Regions from separate parts of the Cupriavidus sp. FW305-26 genome, predicted to be linked through region 1. Evidence: predicted binding sites of a transcription regulator. Region 1 holds the regulator's gene; the other holds the start of a gene.
What was found. Region 1 encodes sigma-54, which starts transcription at its own class of promoters, with help from an activator protein. Its sites were predicted from a motif close to TGGCANGNAANCTGCTTT; they were not measured.

Region 1 (4,609 bases):
GCACCAAAATCCGCTTTACCGGCGAGCGCATGGTCCATTTCGAGGATGACCAGACCTACGAGGTGACCCGGCCCGCCATGCGCGCGTATGAGCCGGACCGCCCGCCGGTCACCGCCCGCGCCGATATGGGCCGCATGAACGCCGAGGGTTCGGTGATCGACCTGTACGGCAACGGCTTCGTCATGCGCCAGCAGGGCGTGGACGTGTCCAAGGACCCGCAGCTGACCGCCGCATCCAGTTATTTCCAGCTGCTGGTCAATGACGACATCGTCAAGACCGACAAGCCGGTCAAGCTGACGCGCGGCCCGTCGGTGATGACCGCCAACGGCCTGATCTTCAACAACGTCACGCGCGAAGTACAATTGCTCGGCAATGTACGCGGCACCATCATCACCGGGCCGACCCCTGGCCGCGCGCCGGGGTCCTGAGCCCCGGCCCGGGGGCCGCACCAACCCGCACCAACGTACCCAGACGCCCTCAAGCAACCCTGCCAACATGACTGCTTCCCTGACGACATCGTCCCGTCGACGCACCGCCCCGGCCCTGCTCGCCCTGGCCATGGCCTTCGGCCTGCTGGCCCAGCCCGCCCTGGCCGAGCGCGCGGACCGCGACAAGCCGATGGTGCTGGAGGCGGACAACGCCAGCTATGACGACGTCAAGCAGATCTATACGCTGACCGGCAATGTGGTGCTGACCAAGGGCACCATGATCCTGAAGTCCGACGCCGCCGAACTGCGCACCGATCCCGAGGGCTACCAGTTCGCGGTGGCCACCGCCAAGCCGGGCAAGCAGGCCTACATCCGGCAGAAGCGCGAAGGCGTCGACGAATACATCGACGGCTGGGGCGACCGCATCGAGTACGACGGCAAGCAGGAGTACTCCAAGCTGATCGGCAATGCCCGCATGGCGCGCCTGCAGGGCGCCAAGCAGGTCGACGAGATCCGCGGCGCGGTGCTGACCTACGACAGCCGCAAGGAGTTCTACACGGCTGCCGGCGGCGGTAGCGGCGACGCCGCGGCCGCCAATCCGTCCGGCCGCGTGCGCGCGGTGCTGTCGCCGCGCCAGGACCAGAAGGCCGGCGCCACGGGCAGCGGCGGCTCGCCGCTGGACCTGAAGCCGGCGCCCGCGCCTGCCAACAAACCCTGACGCCTGGCGCCGGCTGCGTGCATCGCATGCGGCCGGCGCCAGAAACGCCTGAACGCCAGACTGTGCCAATGACCGATACCGCAACCATCGCCGACAAGCCTTCCGTCGAAGCCTCCACCGTCCTTGCCGGCGGCAGCACGCTGGTCGTGCGCCACCTGAAGAAACGCTATGGCTCGCGCACGGTGGTCAAGGACGTCTCGCTCGACGTGAAGAGCGGCGAGGTGGTCGGCCTGCTCGGGCCCAACGGCGCGGGCAAGACCACCTCCTTCTACATGATCGTGGGCCTGGTGGCGCTGGACGAAGGCGATATCGTGCTCGACGGCGACCACATCAGCGGCCTGCCGATCCACGAGCGCGCGCGCATGGGGCTGTCGTACCTGCCGCAGGAAGCCTCGGTATTCCGCAAGCTCAACGTCGAAGAGAACATCCGCGCGGTGCTGGAGCTGCAGGTGAGCAACGGCAAGCCACTGCCCAAGGCCGAGATCGAGCGCCGCCTGGATTCGCTGCTCGACGACCTGCAGATCGCGCACCTGCGCAACAACCCGGCGCTGTCGCTGTCGGGCGGCGAGCGCCGCCGCGTGGAAATCGCGCGCGCGCTGGCGTCGTCGCCGCGCTTCATCCTGCTGGACGAACCCTTCGCCGGCGTGGACCCGATCGCCGTGGGCGAGATCCAGCGCATCGTCAGCTTCCTCAAGGCACGCAATATCGGCGTGCTGATCACCGACCACAACGTGCGCGAGACGCTCGGCATCTGCGACCACGCCTACATCATCAGCGAAGGCACGGTGCTGGCCGCGGGCCAGCCCGAGGAAATCATCGCCAATGACGCAGTGCGGCGCGTCTACCTGGGTGAGAACTTCCGCATGTGATGCAGCGGCCTGCCATGGAGCGGCAGGCCTATTCGCGGGCGCACGTGGGCCTGCCACAGCCAGCAGCGATCAGACCGCATAAGCGATAGCAATTTCCGTTCCAACAACGGAAAGATGCGCATAGAATAGGTCGCATGAAACCGTCGCTACAGCTCCGCCTTTCCCAGCATCTGGCCCTGACCCCGCAACTGCAGCAGTCGATCCGGCTGCTGCAGCTTTCCACGCTGGAACTGCAGCAAGAGGTCGAACAGGCACTGACGGAAAACCCTCTGCTCGAACGCGAGAACGACTGGATCGAAAGCCCGCTGCGCGTGGCGGCCGATGGCTCGGTCAACCTGCAGAGCGCACCGGCGCCCGCGCCGGCAGAGCCGCAGGGCAATGGCGAGGCCCGCGCCGACGGCGCGGCTGACGACGACAGCTATGGCGACAGCGGCAACGGCGACGACTATGGCAGCGGCGACTGGAGCCTGGACGACTTTGCCCGCCGCCCCCAGGGCGACGAGGACGAAAAAACGCCGATGCAGCTGCGCGAAGCCGAGCCCACGCTGCGCGAGTACCTGATGGAACAGCTCACGCCGCTGAAGATCTCGGCGCGCGACAAGGGCCTGGCCATCTTCCTGATCGAATCGCTCGACGACGATGGCTACCTGAGCGCATCGCTTGAGGAGATCTGCACGGAGTTGCCGGAAGAACTCGAGTTCGAGATCGAGGAGGTCCACGCCATCCTCACGCTGCTGCAGAGCTTCGACCCGCCCGGCGTGGGCGCGCGCAACGCCGCCGAGTGCCTGGCCCTGCAGTTGCGGCGCCTGACGCACCCGCAGCGCGAACTGGCCCTGAACATCGTGACCAACCACCTGGAGTTGCTCGCAGTACGCGACTACACGCGGCTGAAGAAGGCGCTGCAGGTGGATGAAGCGGCGCTGAAGTCCGCACACGAACTGATCCGTTCGCTGGCGCCCTACCCCGGCCATGCATACAGCCGCCCGGAGGCGGACTTCGTGGTGCCGGACGTGTTCGTGCGCAAGGGTGGCGGCGGCTGGATCGCGCAGCTCAATCCGGATGTGATGCCGAGGCTGCGCATCAATGACATGTATGCGCAAATCCTGCGTGGCGCAAAGGGTGAGTCCGGCACCGCCGGGCTGCAGCAGAAGCTGCAGGAGGCGCGCTGGCTGATCAAGAACATCCAGCAGAGGTTCGACACAATCCTGCGTGTCTCGCAGGCCATTGTCGAGCGTCAAAAGAACTTTTTCAGCCACGGCGAAATCGCCATGCGCCCCTTGGTTTTGCGGGAGATTGCCGATACACTGGGTTTACACGAGTCAACCATCTCCCGGGTGACGACCAATAAATATATGGCAACGCCGATGGGTACTTTCGAACTGAAGTACTTCTTCGGCAGCCACGTGTCCACCGAAACCGGTGGCGCGGCTTCGTCAACGGCCATCCGCGCCTTGATCAAGCAACTGATAGGAGCCGAAGACCCGAGGAATCCCCTTTCCGACAGTCGCATTGCCGAACTGCTGGGCGAACAAGGCTTCGTTGTCGCACGCCGCACCGTTGCCAAGTATCGCGAAGCCCTGAAGATCCCCGCAGTCAATCTCCGCAAGTCTTTGTAGCCGAGCCCACCGCCTGCCTGGTGAGGCTCTTTCAGAAGGAGAAGCGCTATGAACTTCAAGATCAGTGGACACCACCTGGACATCACGCCCCCTCTGCGTGAGTACGTGGAAACGAAGCTGGAGCGAATCGTCAGGCATTTCGATCAAGTCATTGGCGTTAGTGTGCTGCTCTCTGTCGACAACCATAAGGAAAAGGACCGGCGTCAGTACGCGGAAATCAATCTACATCTCAAGGGCAAGGACATCTTTGTCGAAGCGCATCACGAAGACCTGTATGCAGCGATCGACGCACTCGTCGACAAGCTGGACCGTCAGGTGATCCGCTACAAGGATCGCGTGCAAGGCCACGACCGCGAAGCGGTCAAGTACCAGATGGCCGCAGCGCAAATGCAGCAATGACCGTGCCCGGCAGCCCCGCAGCGGGCTGCTGAATCAGGATTGAACAGGCAAGCCGCGCCAAGAAGCGCGGCTTTTTTGCGCCCTCGCGTTCCCGGTTGCCGCCGGCATGCCGCGCCCGCACTGGCGGCGCGCCCCGGCTGTGGCGCCGGAGCCGATGCTTTTCACCCGAATGAGCAAGGGTGTTCGCAAGCGCTGCGCCAAGGTGTATGCTGCGCCATACAAAGAGAGGGAATCCTGGCCGTGCCCCGCACCGGTGCACCGGCTCCCCGCCGCGGAGGCACCATTGCATCACCATGTATCTTTCTGCACCGGCTTGCCCCGTTGCGCTGCACAATGCGGGAGTAGTCGCTGCTCTATAATGGGCCGGACGCCTCCGGCCAGGCCAACGGCAGGCCGGAGCCAGCCCACTGCCCGGCGGAACGGTCCGCCCGCTAACTGAAATCCTGCGCATCGCCCATGAATCGTTTGGCCAAATTGCTGCCACCCGGCAACATCACCCTCGACGTCAGCGTCACCAGCAAGAAGCGTGTGTTCGAGCAGGCCGGGCTCCTCTTCGAGAACAACCATGGTGTGGCGCGC
Region 2 (4,609 bases), on a different contig from region 1:
GACCGACTGCATCTGCGCCGCCACGCGCGCGCCGGCGCCGCGGAAATGCCGGCCCAGGTGCGCGTAGCCGCGGTGGGCGGCGTATTCCAGCGGCGTCACGCCGGTCAGGAACAGCCGCAGCGCGTTCAGGTAGCGCGGGTCGGATACGTTCAGGTGGCCGTTGTTCTGCACGAACGAGTCGATGATCGCGTACAGCTTGCGCTCCTTCTCCGACTGGTATTTCCAGTAGGCATCCATGGTCATGCGGAACGGGTCTTCCCATTTGTCCCAGTCGTGGATGCGGATGCCCTCGTACTTGTCGAACGGGAAGACCTTGTCCATCGGCTCGTAGGTCGTTTCCCAGGCCAGGTCCCGCGTCATCGAGGCGTACTTCTCGCGCAGGTTGAGCTTCTTGCGTGCGTCCATGATGTCTCCGTGATGTTCTGTGTGCCGCTGCCCGGTCAGGCGTTCCAGCGCAGCGTGAAGGCGTCTTCGTCTTCGTCGATGTTTCCGCACAGCGAGATCAGGTTCAGGTGGATCTCCTGCAGGTCCCAGTCGCGGCCGAGCTTGCCGGCCACCAGTTCGCGCACGATGGTCAGGTGGCCGGGGGCGTCGATCTTGACCATGGCGGGAAACTGCGACACCACCGCATGCGGGTTGGCCTCGGTGATGGCGTCGATGATGGGTCGGGTGTCGTCGTTGTTCTGCAGGGCGATATAGACGTTGGCAGCGGTGGCTGACATGGCGTGTCTCCGTGGGGTACGTCGTGGGCGGATCAGGCAGCCAGGCCGAGCCTGCCCAGGCGGACTTCGAACTGCTCGCGGCACAGCGCCACCATCTGCGCGCCGTCTTCGCCGGTGAGCGCATCGGCCACCGGCACCAGCGCCTGCGCCACCTCGGCGCAGGCGGCGCGCGCCCAGCCCGACAGCAGCGCGCGGTTGGCGTCGGACTCGGCCGCTGCGGCCTGGATCACGGCATCGACCCAGCGTGCGTGCTCGTCGCGCCAGTCGTTCATGAATTCGGTCAGCACCGCCAGCCCGGTGCCGCAGGCGCGCGCGATCACCGCGTCGGCATGCTGGTAGACCAGCGGGTAGAGCAGTCCGTCGAGCACCAGGTTCTGTGCGACGAAGGTCTCGAACCAGTCCCCGGTGACAAAGGTGTGCTCGACAAAGCGGCGCAGCGGCTGCCACGCGGCGCTCTCCAGCCAGGCCACCCTGGCCCGCTCCAGCGCCACGCCGGTATTGCCGTCCAGCAGCATGCCGATGCGCGACAGGTATTGGGCGATACCCAGGCGGTCCATCGCGCAATAGGTGCAGGCCTGCGTGATGGCCGTGCCCCAGCCATAGTCGGCGCAGTAGAAGTTGTTCATGTTGGCGCCCCACTCCACATGGCGCAGCGGCAGCAAGCCAACGGCCAGGCGTTCCTGCCATTCGGCCGGCAGCGCCTGCAGCAGCCCGCGCTTCTCGACGAAGGCAAAGCTCTTCTCGGTTGCATCCTGCTGGCGCCCACGCGCGGTCACGTAGGCGCCGTAGTAGAACTGGCGCGGGTCCTTCAGCGCGTACCAGTCCTGCATCACGATCGCCGTGCGGCGCTTGTCATACAGCTCGAAGCCTGGGTCCCAGGTGGGGCGGTAGTGGAAGTTCACCTCAGACTGCACGTCGTAGGTCGCCTCCTGGTAGCGCGACGCCGGCTTGTCGCCGAAGCGGCGCGCGACATGGCCGTAGGTCTGGCGCAGCGGCTGGATCTGCTGGGTCTTGATATCGACTTGCATCGCTTGGTCTCCTGTATCCCTTCTCTCTTTGTGATGCGGTGGCTGCGGCGTCAGTCGTCGGCTTGCGGCTGCGGCGCGGTTTCCAGCGGGGGCAGGAAGCGCACGCGGTTGACGCAGCAGAAGGCTTCGAACATCGGTTCCGGCATGATCAGTTCGACGTTGAGCTCCGGGTCGGCCACGCTGAAGGCGAACTGCACAAACCCTTCGGGGGTGCGGCCCTCGACCCGCACATAGCGCGGCGTGGCTTCGAACAGGGGAACCGACGGGGTGTTCATGGCGCGCTCCGTTGCGTTGGCTGGACGCAGGCCTTACTGCGAAGACCGTGCCAGCAAGCGCGAAGCGTTGTGGGACAAGGGTTACGGGGAATTGGCGATGGCGAGCGTGCGCGTTAACCCGGAAAGGTCCGCGCGAAACGCATCGATGAATTGATGAAGCTGCGCACAGGTCTTAATCAAATGATCAAAAGCCGCGCCGGGCGGGCGTTTGCGGGCAGCGAGCAGATGCGGATGGGATTGCCCTGCGGCGCAGCAGCGTGCGTGGGCAACCTGGGTGAGAAGACTTGATCTGGCAGGGAAAAATCGCTGGCGCGGTGCAGCATCGGGCAACTTCGGGCCGATGCGCGGCCCGGAGGGGCTGCATCAAATGATCAAGTGGGGAAGAAGCTGGAATTCGAGGCGCGTGGAAGACGCGATCGATGTTGATGACCACCGGCGCGCTCCCTCTCCCGCAAGCGGGAGAGGGAGCAAACCCTCGGCACTTGAGGCGAGGAAACGGCGTCAGTTACCGTTGCCGTGCCCGTTACCGGCACGCGTACCGCGCATCTTCCACCGATACGCCAGCTGCGGCCGCGTAATGCCGAGCAACCGCGCCGCCTGGCTCATGTTGCCGTCGGCGCGCTGCATGGCCGCCTCCATCAGCACGGTCTCGACGTCGCCCAGCGCCAGTTGCTGCTCTGACATCTGGTCCAGCAGCGCATGGACCGCGGCTTCGCGCAGGTCTGGCAAGGTGCCGCCCGCGCCCAGCCGCGGCGCGGTATCCACCACCGGTGCCACGGTGCCCGGCAGGAACAGGTGGTCGGCGGTGATCTGGCCGCCCTGGCTGGCCAGGATCACGCCGCGCTCGATCACGTTCTCCAGTTCGCGCACATTGCCGGGCCAGTCATAGTGGCGCAGCTCGGCCAGCGCGCGGTCGGTGATGCCGACGATGCGCTTGCCGTGGCGCGCGCCGTAGCGGGCCACGAAGCGCTCGGCCAGCGGCCGGATGTCGTCCAGGCGCTCGCGCAGCGGCGGGATCGTGACCGGGTAGACGTTGAGGCGGTAGTACAGGTCCTTGCGGAAGGTGCCCTGCTTCACGGCTTCGGCCAGGTCGACATTGGTGGCGGCCACCAGCCGCACATCCACCTTGCGCGTGCCGGTGCCGCCCACGCGCTCGACCTCGCCTTCCTGCAGCACGCGCAGCAGCTTGGACTGGGCAGAGGCCGACAGCTCGCCCAGTTCGTCCAGGAACAGCGTGCCGCCATGCGCACGCTCGAAGCGCCCGGGGCGCGACTGGCTGGCGCCGGTGAAGGCGCCCTTTTCCACGCCGAACAGCTCGGACTCGATCAGCTCATCGGGAATCGCCGCGCAGTTCACGGCAATGAAGGGCTTATCGGCGCGCCCGCTCACGCTGTGCAGCGCCTGCGCGAACCGCTCCTTGCCCACGCCGGTCTCGCCCAGCAGCAGCACCGTCACGTTGCTGGCCGCGGCCCGCTGCAGCAGGCCCCAGGCGGCACGGAAGCCGGGCGAGGTGCCGACCAGGTCGGCCGGCGTGGCCGGGGTGCCCTGCAGCGCGCGCAGGTGCTCTACCTCGCTCTGCAAGGCGATGATGGTTTCGATCACGGGATCGGGCTGGTACAGCGCCAGCGCCTGCGCGCCGTCTTCCCAGGCTTCCACCGGCTTGCCGATGATGCGGCAGTGCGGATGGCCGCAGGCGATGCACTCGACCTCGCGGTACAGGATGGTGCGCCCCATCAGCGCCGAGGTGTAGCCGGTGGCGTAGCCGATCTGCATCCAGCAGGCAGGCTCGTCGACGATGCCGAACAGCTGGCGGTGGACGTCGCCCTCGAAGGAGTCTTCCCACAGGAATTCGCCATCGTAGATGCCGGCGGCGATGTCGATGTCGACCTTGACCGGCGTGACCCGCACCACCCCCTCGATGGTATGCAGGCAGGGCCCGATCTCCAGCTGGCCGAAGTCGCTGTGGCCGGCGCGCAGCTTGCGCGCGACCTCCGCATCGCGCATGCCCGAATGGAAGCCCATGCGCATGAACAGGCCGCGCGCGCGCTCCATGCCCAGGGTGTCCACCAGTTCCTTGCGCAGCGCGCCCAGGGCGGCGGTATGGATCAGGATCATGCGCTGCTCGTCCAGCCAGATCGCACCCTCCTCCATGGCGAAGCGCAGGCGGCGGGCGAGATCGGCCAGGCCATCGCGCATGGTGGCCGAGAACTTGTCGGTTGAACTGCTCATTGTCTCCCCTCAGTGCCGGCGGGTGATCCGCTCGAGTGTGCCTTTCGGCTGGCATCTTACGCACATTATGTGCCAGGGAGACGGGGGCAGGGTAATGACATTCCCCCGGAGCATTTCCGGGGGCGTCTCCCTATGAACCGCGTTGGTCCGGGCCGCTCAATCCGCCCGGATACCCCGCTGGCGGATCAGCACACCCCACTTGTCGGTTTCCTTCGCCAGGTGCTCGCGCAGCACCGCCGGCGAACTGCCGATCGGCTCGGCGCCGATCAGCGCCAGCCGCTTCTGCACCGCAGGCTTGCGCAGCGCCTCGAGCATGGCGCGGTTGAGCGCGTCGATGACCGGCTGCGGCGTCTTC

Region 2: the regulator sigma-54 is predicted to act here: its motif matches at 2,061-2,078, upstream of AC3WQZ_RS23010 (phenol hydroxylase subunit).

What each region holds. Positions count from the first base shown of each region.
Region 1 covers NZ_JBYTAH010000032.1:48,579-53,187, forward strand. Annotated here, with positions in the region: gene lptC (LPS export ABC transporter periplasmic protein LptC) at 1-428, shown strand, start outside; gene lptA (lipopolysaccharide transport periplasmic protein LptA) at 496-1,146, shown strand; gene lptB (LPS export ABC transporter ATP-binding protein) at 1,215-2,015, shown strand; gene AC3WQZ_RS18315 (RNA polymerase factor sigma-54) at 2,150-3,631, shown strand; gene hpf (ribosome hibernation-promoting factor, HPF/YfiA family) at 3,680-4,030, shown strand; gene ptsN (PTS IIA-like nitrogen regulatory protein PtsN) at 4,487-4,609, shown strand, end outside.
Region 2 covers NZ_JBYTAH010000046.1:39,428-44,036, reverse strand. Annotated here, with positions in the region: gene AC3WQZ_RS23025 (aromatic/alkene/methane monooxygenase hydroxylase/oxygenase subunit alpha) at 1-405, opposite strand, end outside; gene AC3WQZ_RS23020 (MmoB/DmpM family protein) at 441-722, opposite strand; gene AC3WQZ_RS23015 (aromatic/alkene monooxygenase hydroxylase subunit beta) at 755-1,750, opposite strand; gene AC3WQZ_RS23010 (phenol hydroxylase subunit) at 1,801-2,025, opposite strand; gene poxR (phenol degradation transcriptional regulator PoxR) at 2,527-4,254, opposite strand; gene AC3WQZ_RS23000 (tripartite tricarboxylate transporter substrate binding protein) at 4,411-4,609, opposite strand, start outside.